DNA from 2 places in the Variovorax sp. 01T439_2 genome. Region 2 is predicted to be linked to the other one. Evidence: riboswitches for the same ligand, from Rfam matches in the RefSeq annotation. Region 2 holds a riboswitch; the other holds the start of a gene.
What was found. A riboswitch is a leader RNA that binds a small molecule or an ion and turns the genes downstream of it on or off. The one in region 2 is predicted to bind thiamine pyrophosphate.
Positions count from the first base shown of each region.

Region 1: another riboswitch for thiamine pyrophosphate. It lies ahead of AC1DOC_RS02780 (purine-cytosine permease family protein); the one in region 2 lies ahead of thiC (phosphomethylpyrimidine synthase ThiC).

Region 1 covers NZ_JBFTPJ010000031.1:742-8,090, reverse strand. Annotated here, with positions in the region: gene AC1DOC_RS02790 (NAD(P)/FAD-dependent oxidoreductase) at 1-840, shown strand, start outside; gene AC1DOC_RS02785 (aspartate aminotransferase family protein) at 827-2,131, opposite strand; TPP riboswitch at 2,249-2,356, shown strand; gene AC1DOC_RS02780 (purine-cytosine permease family protein) at 2,433-3,773, shown strand; gene thiD (bifunctional hydroxymethylpyrimidine kinase/phosphomethylpyrimidine kinase) at 3,721-4,584, opposite strand; gene AC1DOC_RS02770 (FAD-dependent oxidoreductase) at 4,680-5,771, shown strand; gene thiS (sulfur carrier protein ThiS) at 5,768-5,971, shown strand; gene AC1DOC_RS02760 (thiazole synthase) at 6,007-6,828, shown strand; gene thiE (thiamine phosphate synthase) at 6,825-7,349, shown strand, end outside.
Region 2 covers NZ_JBFTPJ010000366.1:725-9,014, forward strand. Annotated here, with positions in the region: gene AC1DOC_RS17745 (AraC family transcriptional regulator) at 1-412, shown strand, start outside; gene AC1DOC_RS17750 (thioredoxin family protein) at 752-1,078, opposite strand; gene AC1DOC_RS17755 (HAD family hydrolase) at 1,178-1,870, opposite strand; gene thiC (phosphomethylpyrimidine synthase ThiC) at 1,924-3,465, opposite strand; TPP riboswitch at 3,556-3,660, opposite strand; gene AC1DOC_RS17765 (YchJ family protein) at 3,687-4,115, opposite strand; gene AC1DOC_RS17770 (acyl-CoA dehydrogenase family protein) at 4,202-5,269, opposite strand; gene AC1DOC_RS17775 (glutamate carboxypeptidase) at 5,297-6,547, opposite strand; gene AC1DOC_RS17780 (acetyl-CoA C-acyltransferase) at 6,636-7,820, opposite strand; gene aceK (bifunctional isocitrate dehydrogenase kinase/phosphatase) at 7,883-8,290, opposite strand, start outside.

The sequences.
Region 1 (7,349 bases), on a different contig from region 2:
GTCACCAGCGGAAGCGAACTCGCGCAGTCGCTGCTCAAGCAGGTCGAACCGTTCAAGCCCCAGTTCCATTTTGGCGAGCAGGTGGCCACGCTCGAAAGGCAGGCCGACGAGCGCCTGCTGCTGACCACCACCGCCGGCACGGCTTTCCTGGCGAAGACCGTGTTCATCGCGGCCGGTGTCGGTGCCTTCGTGCCCAAGCGCATCGCGATCGAAGGCATTGCGCAGTTCGAAGGCCGCTCTCTTTTCTACCACCCCGATTCGCTGGACCGCTTTGCCGGGCAGGCGGTGGTGGTGAATGGCGGCGATGACGTGGCGCTGGAAACCGCCATCGCGCTCACGGCCATTGCAAGGCAGGTCACGCTGGTCCACCGGCGCGATGGCTTCCAGGCCGACGAGGCGCTGGTCGCTTCGATGCGCGCGCTGGTCGCCGAAGGCAAGCTCGCGTTCAAGGTCGGCCAGCCCACCGCCTTCGATGGCAGGCAACTGCAGATCACCACGCCCGATGCAACCACCGTCGACCTGCCGCTCGACGCGCTGATCGCCTGCCTCGGCATCTCCCCGCGCCTCGGCCCCATTGCCGACTGGGGCCTGGAACTGGAGCGCAAGCAGGTGCCGGTCGACACCGAGAAGTACGAAACCCGCGAACGCGGCGTGTTCGCGGTGGGCGACATCAACACCTATCCGGGCAAGAAGAAGCTCATCGTCTGCGGCTTCCACGAAGCCACGCTGGCGGCCTGGGGCGCCACCGCCATCGTGTTCCCGGGCAAGGCGATTCCGCTGCAGTACACGACCACCAGCACGCGGCTGCACGAACTGCTGGGCGTGGCTAGCTCGCGCTAGGCAGCAGCGCGCGGTATTCGCCGATGAAGCGGCCGATGGCGGCGGCGAATCGGTCGATGTCCGCATCGGTCAGCGGCAGAGACAGCACGATGAAGCCGCGCGGCGAGGCGTAGATGCCCTCGCCCAGCAGGTGGAAGAACAGCAGCTGCCGCAGCCGCCCGTCGACCGCCGCCAGGTCGTCCACGCGCCGCACTTCCCCGCGCACGAAATGTGCGTTCATCAGCGAGCCGACGCCGGTGAACTGCATGGCCACATCCTCTTTTGCACACAGCGCATTGAGCCGCGCACGCATCGCCTCGCCGCGCTCGGCCAGCGCGCCGGCCGCCTCGGGCGTGAACAGCTTCGTGAGGCCCGCATGTCCGGCCGCCATGGTCATCACGTTGTTGTTGAAGGTGCCCGAATGGGAGAGCGAACCGGTGCGTGGATCGAACTGCGCCATCACGTCCGCACGCCCGCCGAAAGCGCCGAACGACATGCCGCCGCCGATGTACTTGCCCAGCGTGGTCAGGTCCGACCGGATGCCCAGCTTGTTGGCGAGGCCGTTCGGTGCGAGGCGCGAGGTCATGACCTCGTCGAAGATCAGCAGCGCGCCCACCTTCGTCGCGCCCTCGCGAAGTGCTTGCAGAAAGTCGAGGCGCCCCGGAATGCAGCCGCTCGCGCCCTGCATCGGCTCGACCAGGATCGCGGCGATCTCCGGCCCGTGCTTCTCGATCTGCTCGCCCGCAACCTGGGCGTCGTTGTAGGGCAGCACCAGGAAGTCGAAGGGCACGGTCGTCGGCAGCGGCTTGGCGCCGAACCCGAGCACGCCGCCGTGGTAGCCGCCCGAAAACACCACGATCTTCCGCCGCCCCGTGAAGTGCAGCGCGGCCGTGAGCGCCATCAGGTTGGCCTCGGTGCCCGAGTTGGTGAAGCGCAATTGCTCGATCTGCGGAAAGCGCTCGCAGATGGTCTTGGCGAGCCTTCCTTCGAGCAGGTTGTGGCCCGTGAGGTTGATGCCACCCTGCATTGCCTCGACGACGGCATCGCGGATCTCGGGTGCCGAGTGGCCGTAGACGCCGGCCGTGTATTCGGCGATGAAGTCGGCATAGCGGTGGCCGTCGGCATCCCAGAGCGCAGCGCCCTCGCCCTTGGCGATGGTGAGCGGAAACGGCGCATAGAACAGCACCGAGCGGCTGTTGGCACCGGGCATGTAGCGCACCTGCGCCTCGAACTGGCGCCGGCTGGCCGGGTTGGCCTCGGTGAAGCGCTGGAAGGCCTGGGCAAGGGACTGGTCGATTGCGGAATCGCTCATGGAACACATCCTCGAAGTGGCGGCATGCGGATTGCCATATCCGGACCATCATCCATGGTTTGGAGGCTGGGCGCACAGGCTCGTACAATAGTTTCCGCTTTGCGCCACGGCGCGGAGCACCACCGCTAGGGGTGTCGAACCGGGATCCGTTCCGGGGCTGACTGAGAGAGTCCCTTTGAACCTGACTGAGGTAATCCTCGCGCAGGGAAGCTGGTCCGGCGGCCTGTCGCGTTGTCTCGCGCGATGGCTCCACCGCCGGAGCCTCGCCCACCTGCCAAACCTTTTGCACTGGAGCAACTGGATGGCACACGACAACGAAGCTTCTTCCGCCAACGAGGCGCTCGCGCCGCTGCCCGCATCGCAGCGCGTGTTCGGCTGGCACGACCACGCATCGCTCTGGTTCAGCCTGGGCGTCGGGCTGCTGGTGATGCAGATCGGCGCCTACCTGGTGCCGGCAGTAGGCACGCGCGACGCGGCCATCGCGATCGTGCTGGGCTCGCTGCTCGGCGCGGGCCTGCTGGCCTGGACCGCGCGGATCGGCTGCGAGAGCGGCCTGGCGAGCGCCGGGCTGATGCACGCCACCTACGGCAGCGCGTTCGCACGGCTGCCGGTGCTGCTCAACATCGTGCAGCTGGTGGGCTGGACCACCTTCGAGCTCGTCATCATGCGCGAAGGCACGCAGGCGATCGGCCAGCAGGCCTTCGGCCTGGCGCTCGGCGGGCCGCTGGGCGGCGCCCTCACCACGCTGCTCTGGGGCGCAGTGCTGCTGGCGCTCCTGGCCGGCTCCATGGTCAAGCTGGTGCGGCGCTTCGTGAGCCGCTTCGGCCTGCCGCTGGTGGTGCTTTCTCTGCTCTGGCTGACCTGGCAGTTCGCGACGCGCTTGCAAGCCAAGGGCCTCGACGCCTTCTGGGCGCGCCCCGGCGATGGCACTATGGGCATGTTCGGCGCGCTCGACTTGGTGATTGCGATGCCGGTCTCGTGGCTGCCGCTGGTGGCCGACTACGCGCGCCACGGCAAGCGCAGCGCAGGTGGCCTCGGCAGCGCCTTCAGCGGCACCTGGATCGGCTATGCGCTGGCCAACGTCTGGTGCTATGCGCTCGGCGTGATGGTGGTGAGCGTGGCGGAACCGGGCACCGGCCTGGTCACCGCGCTGCTGCTCGCGCAAGGCGGCCTGGTGGCGCTGGGCCTGATACTGATCGACGAGCTCGACAACGCGTATGGCGATGTGTATTCGGGCTCGGTGTCCACCCACAGCCTGCTGCCGCACTGGAGCGTGCGGCGCTGGGGCCTCCTGCTCGCGGCGCTGTGCACGGCGCTCGCGCTGGTGCTGCCGATGCACACGCTCGAGCCGTTCCTGCTGATGCTGAGTTCGGTGTTCGTGCCGCTCTACGGCGTGATCCTGGGGCGGCTGGGCACGGGCCAGGCGGTCTTGTCGGTGGGCATGCGCCGGGTTGACCTGGGCGCTGCGCTGATCTGGATTGCGGGCATCGCGGCCTACCACGCGCTCGCCAAGTGGGCGCCGCAATTCGGCTCGGCGCTGCCGACACTGGCCGCGACCTTCCTGCTGGCCTGGGCCAGCCGGCCCAAGGCTACGCCGACGGCGGCAGGCGGTGCGTCGGCACTGGCGCAAAACCGTGGTTGAGCGGGCCGTGTCCCGCGCCGGTCTTCACCTGCGCGCCGGCGGCCATCGCGCCGAGGATGTAGGCGCGCGCGCGCTCGACGGCCTCGGGCAACGCAAGCCCCAGCGCCAGGTGCGCGGCAATGGCGGACGACAGCGTGCAGCCCGTGCCATGCAGGTTGCGGCTCGCGATGCGCTGCGAGGCCAGCCGCTTGCGAGCGCCGCCCGTCTGCAGCAGCACGTCGACCACCTCGTCGCCCGGCAAGTGCCCGCCCTTGAGCAGCACGGCCTGCGCGCCGAGCGCCAGCAGTTCGTTGGCCGCATCGTCGAGGGCATCGATGCCGCCGATCGCATGGCCGATCAGCAAGGCCGCTTCGTCGAGATTGGGCGTGACCACCACGGCGCGCGGGAACAGTTCGCGCACCAGCACCTGCACGGTTTCGGAGGCGATCAGGCGGTCGCCGCTGGTGGCGACCATCACCGGATCGAGCACCACGTTGGGCAGCCGGTAGTGATCGATGGCCCAGGCCACCACCTCGACCACCTCGGGCGCATGCAGCATGCCGAGCTTGACCGCATCCACGCCGATGTCCTCGACCACCGCCTGGATCTGCGCCTTGAGGAAAGCCGGCGGCACGCCATGGATGCCCGACACGCCGAGCGTGTTCTGCGCGGTGAGCGCCGTGATGGCCGTCATGCCGTAGCAGCCGAGCGCCGCGAAGGTCTTCAGGTCGGCCTGGATGCCGGCACCGCCGCCGCTGTCGGAGCCGGCGATCGAGAGCACGCGTGCATAGCGCAGGGGCGCCTGCGGCGCGTCGGAAAGTGCTTGGGTCATGCTGAAAATTATCGGCGACTGGCAAGCGGCGCATCCATCAAGCGCTCTGCCCACCCCCATCCCGGCCTTCCCCCGGCAGGGGAAGGAGCAAGGCCATGAACCTCCCATTCCAATCCGCCGCCATCCTCGGCGCGGGCCTCATGGGCCGGCTGCTCGCGGTCACGCTGGCGCGGGCCGGCTGCAAGGTCGATCTGTTCGAGGCGGGCAGTCCCGAGGCCGAAGGCGCGGCCGCGCGCGTGGCGGCCGCCATGCTCGCGCCGCTGGCCGAATCGGCCGTGGCGCCGGTGCCGCTCGTGCGCATGGGACAGTACGCGCTGGGCCGCTGGCCCGAGCTGCTGTCGCCGCTGGCGCAGCCGGTGTTCTTCCAGCGCGAAGGCACGCTGGTGCTGTGGCACCGGCAGGACGCCGCCGAGGCCGCGCGGCTCGCGCGCGTGCTGGCGCGCACCGGCACGCAGGTGCCCGAGCTCGCCCCGATGGAGACGCTCGACGGCACCGGCATTGCCACGCTGGAGCCGTCGCTCGGCCAGCGCTTCGCACAGGGCTTGTTCCTTCCGGGCGAAGGCCAGCTCGACAACCGTGCACTGCTCGCCTCGCTGCTGGCCACGCTGCAGGCCAGCCCCGGCGTGAAGCTGCATTGGCAGTCGCCGCGCACGCCCGGCGATTTTTCTCCGGGCACGCCGGGCCAGTCCGACTGGGTGATCGACTGCCGCGGCCTCGGCGCCAAGCCGCAGTGGAACGCGCTGCGCGGCGTGCGCGGCGAAGTCGTCCGCGTGCATGCGCCCGAGGTGGCGCTGCAGCGGCCCACGCGGCTGGTGCATCCGCGCTATCCGCTCTACATCGCACCCAAGCCCGGCAGCGTGTTCGTGATCGGCGCGACCGAGATCGAATCCGACGACATGTCGCCCGCCAGCGTGCGCTCCACACTCGAGCTGCTGAGCGCGGCCTATGCGGTGCACAGCGGCTTCGCCGAAGCCCGCATCCTCGAGATCGCGACCCAATGCCGGCCCACGCTGCCCGACAACCTGCCCGCCATCCGCCAGCCGCAGCCGCGCGTGCTGCAGATCAATGGCCTGTACCGCCACGGTTTCATGATCGCGCCCGCCGTGCTCGACGCCGCCATGGAGCTGCTCGTGCACGGCCGCTCTGCGCTCGCGCAGAAGCTCGGCCTGGAGACATCCGAAGCATGACGATGAATGTCCTGATCAACGACAAGCCTTACACGCTGCCGGACCGCGCCACCGTGCTCGACGCGCTGGCCGCACTGAACGCCGTGCCGCCGTTCGCGGTGGCCGTGAACCGCGAGTTCGTGCCGCGCTCGGCCCATGCGGCGCGCGCGCTGCAGCCCGAAGACCGCATCGAAGTGATCCGCCCCGTGACCGGCGGCTGAACAAGCACCCCACAGAGATGGAGACAACACGCACCATGACGACCGCATCTGCAATTCCGGACAACGATCCGCTGGTTCTCTACGGCCAGACCTTCCAGAGCCGCCTGCTGCTGGGCACCGCGCGCTATCCCTCGCCGGACCTGCTCGAAGCCGCGGTGAATCGCGCCAAGCCGGCCATGCTGACGGCCTCGCTGCGCCGCCAGTCCGCCAGCCCCGGCGCAAGCGACAGCGGCAACGGCTTCTGGGAGCTGCTGCGCCGGCTCGCGGTGCCGGTGCTGCCCAACACCGCCGGCTGCCACAGCGTGCAGGAGGTGATCGCCACCGCGCAGATGGCGCGCGAGCTGTTCGACACGCCGTGGATCAAGCTCGAACTGATCGGCGACGACTACACGCTGCAGCCCGACACGCTGAACCTCGTCGATGCCGCGTCGCAGTTGATCCGCGACGGCTTCCAGGTGCTGCCCTATTGCACCGAAGACCTCGTGCTGTGCCAGCGGCTGGTCGACGTCGGCTGCCAGGCCGTGATGCCCTGGGCAGCGCCCATCGGCACCGGCCGCGGGCCCGTCAATCCCTATGCGCTGCAGTTGCTGCGCGAGCGGCTCAGCGTGCCGATGCTGGTCGATGCGGGCCTGGGCCTGCCCTCGCATGCCTGCCAGGTGATGGAATGGGGCTACGACGGTGTCCTGCTCAACACCGCCGTGGCGCTGGCGCAGGACCCGGTGTCGATGGCCGGCGCCTTTGCCGACGCCGTGCAGGCCGGCCGCGCGGCCCACCGCGCCGGCGCCATGGCCGCGCAGGATTCCGCGCAGCCCAGCACACCGGTGCTCGGCACGCCTTTCTGGCATCACACAGCATGACCGCACTGAACGACCACAGGGCAGTTGCCCACGCCATCGTCGCGGCGCATGGCTTGCGCTTTGGCGCCATCACGGCCGCGGCCATTTCGGCCGGCAGCTTTTCGTCGGACGACCCGGTGTACCGCGGCGCGAAGCAGGCCTGCACGGCGCTCGGCTTCATCGAAATCGATTCCGAATGCCTGGCGCAAGCCTGGCAGGCGCAGACCGTGCGCACCGGCGCTTTCGATGCCGACCAGTGGCCCGAGACGCCCACCGATTTCGGCATGCGCGCGTTCCCGCCCACCGAACGCGGCGACGCCTTCGCGCCCAGCCCCGAACGGCTCGGCCTCTACGCCGTGCTGCCCGATGCGCGATGGGTCGGCCGCATGGCGCGCGCCGGCGTTCCCACGGTGCAGCTGCGCTTCAAGTCGGACGACGCGGCCGCCACCGAGCGCGAAGTGCATGCGGCCGTCGACGCGGTGCGCGGCACCGGCGCGCTGCTCTTCATCAACGACCACTGGCATACCGCCATTGCCGCGGGT
Region 2 (8,290 bases):
GCGCTACCTCGCGCTGCCGCTGCAGCGCGACGAGCGCGCGCTGCGCACGATGCTCAAGCGGGCGTTGCCGCTCACGGTGCTGCAGTACCGGCGCGACCGGCTGCTGGGCCAGCGCGTGCGCGAGCTGCTGCGTTCGCGGGCCGCCGAAGCCACCACGGCGGAGGCGCTGGCCACGCTGCTCAATGTGTCGAGCCGCACGCTGCATCGGCAGTTGCATGAAGAAGGCACGTCACTGCAGACGCTGAAGAACGAAGTGCGCCACGAGATGGCGGTGGAGCAGTTGCGCCGCACCAGCCGGCCGATCAAGCAGGTGGCGCTGGCCGTGGGCTTTCGCAACGAGAAGAGCTTTTCGCGTGCGTTCCTGCAATGGACGGGACATGCGCCGCGGGACTTTCGGCTGCGGGGGTTGTGACGCCTTTGTTCGGGGCGTCGCTGTTCGGGGTGCTGTTGCTCTTGTTCGGGGCGGGTGCCCAGGCCACCGGGTACTCCCCTCCGCGAATGTCCCCCGGGGGCTACGCCCCCTCCTCCTTAATTTCGCTGCGGGGAGCACCCGATGCCCTGGGCACTGGGGCACGCTGCTGGTGTACCGCCGATCAACGACGGCTCTGATCACGCTCCCGCTGATGGGGTGCCTTGCGCAGCGAAATCAAGGAGGAGGCCGCAGGCCGGGGGACATTCGCGGAGCAAGGTACCCCGTCGGCGGGAGCGCACCCTGAATCAGCGGCGCCCTGAACAAAGGCACTTGCGAAGCTCAGCCCGGCTGTGCAATCAACGCCAGCGCGTCGGCAATGGACTGGCTGTCTTCGGGACGCACCAGCTTCGCGACCTGCTGGCCGTCGCGCATGAACACCAGCGTGGGCCACAGCCGCACGTTGAACGAGCGGCCCAGCGGTCGTCCGCTGCCGTCCTCGACCTTGATGCGCGGAATGTCCGGGTACTTGGCAAAGGCCTCGGCGATATGAGGTTGGGCGGCCTTGCAGATGCCGCACCAGTTGGTGCCGAACTCGACCACGGCCGGGCCCTTCAGGGCATCGATCTCGGCGCGGTCGGGCTGCTCGGTCTTGTATTCGGAAGTCATGGGATCCGGCTCCTTGTGGACTGGCTTGCTTGATGCCATTGCAGCAGAAACGTCGCGGGCTTGCTCGCGGCAGGGGCTTGGTTTTCCCGAGCCCGTTTTTCAGGCTGGCTGCAGGCCGTGCGAAGCGAGCAGCGCGGGCAGTTCCCGCATGTCGCTGAACACCTGCAGCGCGCCGACGCTGCGCAGCGCCTCGGGGCCGCTGTGGCCCGATTCGCCGGTGCTGTAGCCGAACACCGTGGCACCCGCAGCCACGCCGGCCATCGCGCCCGTGACGGTGTCCTCGACCACCGCGCAGCGCTTCGGATCGACACCCAGCGCCTCGGCAGCGGCCAAGTAAACGTCGGGATAAGGCTTGGAGCGCGGCATCTCGTGGCCGCTGAAGATGCGGCCCTCGAAGCACTCGAGCAGCCCGACCTTCGCCAGTTGCAGCTCGACCTTGTGGCGGTCGGCGCCCGAGGCGCAGGCGATGCGGCCCCGGAGCCGCGCATGGACTTCGCGGATGGCCGCGGGGGCGTGCGCAATGGCCACGAGGTCGCGCTCGAGCGCTTCGTTGCGGCGGACCCTGAAGGCCTTGAGCCAGTCTTCGGTGATTCTGACGCCGGTCTTCGATTCGATGAGCGCGGTTTCGTCCTTCACGGCCTTGCCGGTGAAGGTGTTCATCGACTCTTCGGTGGTGAGGTGCCAGCCGAGTTCGCCGAGCATCTCGGCGAGCACGCGGTTGGTGATGGGTTCGGAATCGACGAGGACGCCGTCGCAGTCGAAAAGGACGGCGTCGAAGGGGAATGGGGTCATTGCGCGGAGGGGTTCGGGGGAATCCCCCATGGTAGCAATGACCCCGGCCGGGCTCAGGACGCGGGCTGGATCGGGATGTAGATCTCGCCGCCGCCCGCCATGAACTCCCTGGACTTCTGCGCCATTCCTTCGGCCATGGCTTCCGCCTCGGCCACGCCCTTCTTCGCCGCGTACTCGCGCACTTCCTGCGTGATCTTCATCGAGCAGAACTTCGGTCCGCACATCGAGCAGAAATGCGCCACCTTGCTCGAATCCTTGGGCAGGGTCTCGTCATGGAATTCGCGCGCCGTGTCGGGATCCAGGCCCAGGTTGAACTGGTCCTGCCAGCGGAATTCGAAGCGCGCCTTGCTGAGCGCATCGTCGCGCGAGCGCGCGCCGGGGTGCCCCTTGGCCACGTCGGCCGCATGCGCGGCGATCTTGTAGGCAATGATCCCCTGCTTCACGTCGTCGCGGTCGGGCAGGCCCAGGTGCTCCTTGGGCGTCACGTAGCAGAGCATCGCGGTGCCGGCCCAGCCGATCATCGCGGCGCCGATGGCGCTGGAGATGTGGTCGTAGCCCGGCGCGATGTCGATGGTCAGCGGGCCGAGCGTGTAGAACGGCGCCTCGTGGCAGTGCTTGAGCTGCTCGTCCATGTTGGCCTGGATCATGTGCATCGGCACGTGGCCGGGCCCCTCGATCATGGTCTGCACCCAGGTCAGGTCCTCGGCCACGCCGCCCACTTTCTCGAGCGCCTGGTAGATCGGCACGGTGCCGATGGGCACGGGACTGTTGCGCACGATCCAGTCGCGCGTCGTGTGGATGTTCTTGCCGGTGGAAAGGTCCATCACGTTGTCGGCGCCCCAGCGGATCGCCCACACGAGCTTTTCCACTTCTTCCTCGATGCTCGAGGTGACCGCCGAGTTGCCGATGTTGGCGTTGATCTTGACCTTGAAGTTGCGGCCGATGGCCATCGGCTCGACTTCAGGATGGTTGATGTTGGCCGGGATGATGGCGCGGCCGCGCGCCACCTCGTCGCGCACGAACTCGGGCGTGATGATGCGCGGAATGCTCGCGCCCATCGGGTTGCCGGCCACGCGCTTGGCGCGCTCCTCATTCGCGAGGTATTCGGCCATCCACTCGCGCTTGCCGTTCTCGCGCAGCGCCACGTATTCCATCTCGGGCGTGACGATGCCGCGGCGCGCGTAGTGCATCTGCGTGACGTTGGCGCCGGCCTTGGCGCGGCGCGGCGTGCGCTGCAGCGCCGAGGCGCCGGCGCGCAGTTCGGCCAGGCGCTGGGCATCGTGGTCGTGCGCGTGCTTCAGGCCCTCGTCGAGCGCCTGGTGCGAGCGGCCTTCGTAGCTTTCGGTGTCGTTGCGCTCGGCGATCCAGGCGCCGCGCACGCCCGGCAGGCCGCGGCGCACGTCGATCTCGACCTTGGCATCGGTGTAGGGGCCCGAGGTGTCGTAGAGCGACACGGTCTCGCCGTTGGTCAGCAGCACGTCGCGCACCGGCACGTTGAGGTCGGGCCGGCTGCCCGGGATCAGGCACTTGTGCGATGCGGGAAAGGGCTCGCGCGTGAGCGAGAGCAGGGAGGTGAACTTGTCTGGGGCATTCATGCGGGGCACTCCTTGTTGAGGGAAAGGGTGCTCCGCAATCGCTCTGAGGACTTTGGGCCGCCACGTTGGTGGGTGGGTGGCGGGACCGGAGTCGGGGAGTGCAGCTCTTCTTACGCCGGTATGACCCGGATCAAGTTCGCGGGTCGGCACTTTGCCATCTCAGCACGCCACATGCGTGCACCCCGGAGCGGGGACTATTGTGCGGGCCATGGCCCGGTGCGTCAACCGGGGGTCTGCAGATCGCCTTCGAGGTAGAACCAGCGGTCGCCCTCGCGCACGAAGCGGCTGCGCTCGTGCAGGCGCGTGGCGGCGCCGGTGCTGCTGCGCTGGCGGGCGACGAATTCGACCTCGGCATGGTCGGCGTCCAGCACCGAGCGCGAGCGGATGTCCAGGCCCAGCCACTTCACGCCGGGTTCGAACTCGATCGACGCCGGCCGCGTCGACGCATGCCAGGTGGCAAGCAGGTAGGGGCCGCRCTCCAGCACGAAGGCGGTATAGCGCGAGCGCATCAGCGATTCGGCGTCGGGCGCGGGCGTGCCCTCGAAATCCTCGAGGTAGCGGCCGCAGCACAGGGCATAGCCGATGGGCTTGTCTCGGCGGTCCGTGCGGCCGCAGGGGCAAGGTCCGGTGGGGGGAACAGTGGCGCTCATGAAGGCCTCTATTGGAACATCCTCCGGGCCCTTCGCCCGATGGGGCAAGCCCGGGGCGCCGTCCAGGAGCCTTCCGAGCGCCCGGTTCAGGCCAGTGCGCGCTGGATCAGCAGCTTCTGGATGTCCGAGGTGCCTTCGTAGATCTGGCACACCCGCACGTCGCGATAAATGCGCTCGAGCGGAAAGTCGTTCACATAGCCATAGCCGCCCAGCGTCTGGATCGCGGCGCTGCAGACGCGCTCGGCCATTTCGCTCGCGAACAGCTTGGCCATCGCGGCTTCCTTGAGGCACGGACGGCCGGCGTCGCGCAGGCTGGCGGCGTGCCAGATCAGCTGGCGCGCGGCTTCGAGCTGCGTGGCGCACTCGGCCAGCCTGAAACCGACGGCCTGCTGGTCGAAGATCGCCCCGCCGAAGGCCTGGCGCTCCTTGGCATAGGCCAGCGCCACGTCGAAGGCGCTGCGCGCCATGCCCACGCTCTGCGCCGCAATGCCGATGCGGCCGCCCTCGAGCGCGCCCAGCGCGATCTTGTAGCCCTCGCCCTCGGCGCCGATGAGGTTTTCCACCGGGATGCGGCAGCCGTCGAAATTGATCTGCGCGGTGTCGCTGCTGTGCTGGCCCAGCTTGTCCTCGAGCCGCGCCACRCTGTAGCCCGGCGCATCGGTCGGCACGATGAAGGCGCTCATGCCGCGCTTGCCCGCGCCCCTGTCGGTCACCGCGATGACGATGGCGACCTGGCCGTTCTTGCCGCTGGTGATGAACTGCTTCACGCCGTCGATCACGTAGCCATCGCCGTCCTTGCGCGCCGTGGTGCGCAGGCTCGATGCATCGCTGCCGGCCTGCGGCTCGGTGAGGCAGAAGGCGCCGAGCATCCGGCCCTGCGCCAGCGGCTCGAGCCACTGCTTCTTCTGCTGCGCGTTGCCATAGCGCATGAGGATCGCATTGACCGGGCAGTTGGTCACGCTGATGGCGGTGCTGGTGCCGCCGTCGCCGGCCGCGATTTCTTCCAACACCAGCGCGAGCGTGAGGTAGTCGTGGTGCGCTTCTTTCGGGAAGCTGTGCTCGCGGTCCCACTTCGGGGCATTGGGCCAGAGTTCGGCCTGCGAAAAATCGCGCACCGCGTCGCGGATGGCTTCCTGGTCGGCACTGAGCAGCATGGCGTTGTCTCCTGTCTTTTTTCTTGCTTACTTGCCGGCGCCCAGGTCCATGATGAGCCGCGCCGCCATGTACAGGCGCCTTGGAATCGCGCTGATGTCGACGTACTCGGCCTTGTCGCTGTGGTAGCCGAAGCCCGGCAGGCCCAGGCTCTCGATCACGGGCTTGCCCGAGAGCGCTGCGTAGGCCGCGTCGGTGCCGCCGCCGGTGCGCTCTTCCACGCCCAGCGTGCCGCCGGCTTCCTTGTAGTAGGCCACGGCCTTGTCGACCAGCTTCTTGCCGCCTTCGCCGGCGTTGAAGGCCGGACGGCCGCGCGTGACCACCACCTTGACATCGGATTCGGGCAGCTTCTTCTGCTGCGCCTTTTCTTCGAGCGTCTTCATGGCGGCCTCGAAGTCCTCGTTCTGCGCATAGCGCACGTCGGCGTTCAGCGTGGCGCTGGCCGGAATGATGTTCGACACGTTGCCGGCCTTGGACATGGTCCAGTTGAAGCGCAGGTGCCTGGCCTTGTCGTCGATGCTCATGGTGCGCAGCACGAGGTCCGACGCCTCGACCAGCGCGTTCACGCCCAGGTCGGGCGCGGCGCCCGCATGCGAGGCCTTGCCGGTGATGTTGACCTGCACGTAGGCAATGCCCGAAGTGCCGAGCGAGAGCTTCTCGTCGCCCGCGCTCGTGGGTTCGAACGAGAGCACGTAGTCGGCCTGCTTGGCTTCTTCCTGGATCAGGTCGCGCGAGCCGAAGGAGCCTTTTTCCTCGTCGGTGTTGAACAGCACGGTGATGGTGCCGTAGTCGCGCACGCCGTAGTCCTTGAGCAGCTTCAGCGTGTGCAGGATGACGGCGTTGCCGCCCTTGTCGTCGGCAATGCCGGGGCCGTAGGCCTTGTTGCCTTCGATGCGGAACGGCGCCTTGGCGAGCGTGCCCTTGAGGTACACGGTGTCCATGTGCGACATCAGCAGCAGGTTCTTGCCGCCCCGGCCCTTGAGCTTGCCGACGATGTTGTCGCCCACCACGAGGCCGGCCGACTTGCTGCGCGTGACGGTGAAGCCAAGATTCTTGAGCTCGCCCTCGAGGTAGTTGCCCGCGGCCGCAATGCCCTCGGCATCGCCCGTGCCGGTTTCGATGTTGACCAGCTGCTCCAGCGTCTTGAGCACCGCGGGCTGCGCATCGGTGGCGGCCTGGAACAGCACGTTGTCGCGCTTCTGCGCCCAGCCGGCGGCTGGCGCCAGCAAGGCGGTGGCCAGCAGGGCTGCGAGCAGGGTGCGTTGATTGAATGGGCGCATGAAGAATCTCCTGGCGTCTGTCTGCAGTATTCGTAGAGAGAAAACCACGAAGCGCCCCGGCAAGGGGCGCTTGCGGCGTTTGTTTTTTTTAAAGCAACTCGAGTGCCACGGCGGTGCCTTCGCCCCCGCCGATGCACAGCGTGGCCACGCCGCGCTTCTTGCCGCGCGCCTTCAGCGCATGGATCAGCGTGACCATGATGCGCGCGCCGCTGGCGCCGATCGGGTGGCCCAGCGCGCAGGCGCCGCCGTTCACGTTGACGATCTCGTGCGACACGTCGAGCTCGTGCATCAGCGCCATCGGCACCACCGCGAAAGCCTCGTTCACTTCCCACAGGTCCACGTCCTTGACGGTCCAGCCGGTCTTCTTGAACAGCTTGGCCACGGCGCCGACCGGCGCGGTGGAGAACCACTCGGGCTGCTGCGCATGCGTGGCATGGCCGACGATGCGGGCGATCGGCCTGGCGCCGATCTTCTTGGCGTGCGACTCGGTCATCATCACCAGCGCGGCGGCGCCGTCGTTGATCGACGAGCTCGATGCGGCGGTGATGGTGCCGTTTTCCTTCTTGAACGCGGGCTTGAGCGTGGCGATCTTGTCGAGCTTGACCTTGCCCGGGCCTTCGTCGATGGAAATGACGGTGTCGCCGCCGCGGCCCTTCACGGTGATGGGCGTGATCTCGTCCTTGAACGCGCCGGATTCGGTGGCGGCCTTGGCGCGCTGCACGCTGGCAATGGCAAACGCATCTTGCTGCTCGCGCGTGAACTTGTACTTGGCGGCGCAGTCCTCGCCGAAGGTGCCCATCGAGCGGCCCGGCTGGTAGGCGTCTTCCAGGCCGTCGAGCATCATGTGGTCGAAGATGCGGTCGTGGCCCATGCGGTAGCCGCCGCGGCCCTTGAGCATGAGGTAGGGCGCGTTGGTCATGCTCTCCATGCCGCCAGCCACCATCACCTCGTGCGTGCCGGCCAGCAGCAGGTCGTGCGTGAGCATCGCGGCCTTCATGGCCGAGCCGCACATCTTGCTGAGCGTGACCGCGCCCGCGCTGTCGGGCAGGCCGCCCTTGTAGGCCGCCTGGCGCGCCGGCGCCTGGCCCTGGCCGGCCATCAGGCAATTGCCGAACAGCACTTCGCCCACGCTGTCGGGCGCGATGCCGGCGCGCTCGACGGCGGCCTTGATGGCGGCGCCGCCGAGGTCGTGCGCGGCAAGGGAAGAGAAGTCGCCCTGGAAGCTCCCCATGGGGGTGCGGGCGGCGCCGACGATGACGATGGATTCAGGCATGGTGGTCTCCTTCGGAAAAGTGGAAAGAAAAAAGGAAGCGGTCGTCGCCGACCGGGGCTCGATCAGAAATGGGTCGCATGGCCCTCGTGCGGAAAGCGCTGCGACTCCTCGTACGGGAACACGTCGAGCATCTGGCCGGCCCGGATGCGTTCCTTGTGGTGCTGCCAGAAGGCAGCGTCGAGCAGGTCGGCATGGTGCGCCATGAAGGCTTTGCGCACCGCGTCGTTGCCGAGCAGGAAAGGGCCGAAGGTTTCCGGGAACACGTCCTTCGGACCCACCGAATACCAGACCTCGCCGCTCATCTCGTCTTCCTCGTTGCGCGGCGCGGGCACCTTGCGGAACTGGCAGTCGGTGATGTATTCGATCTCGTCGTAGTCGTAGAACACCACCTTGCCGCCGCGCGTGACGCCGAAGTTCTTCCACAGCATGTCGCCCGGAAAGATGTTGGCTGCCACCATGTCCTTGATGGC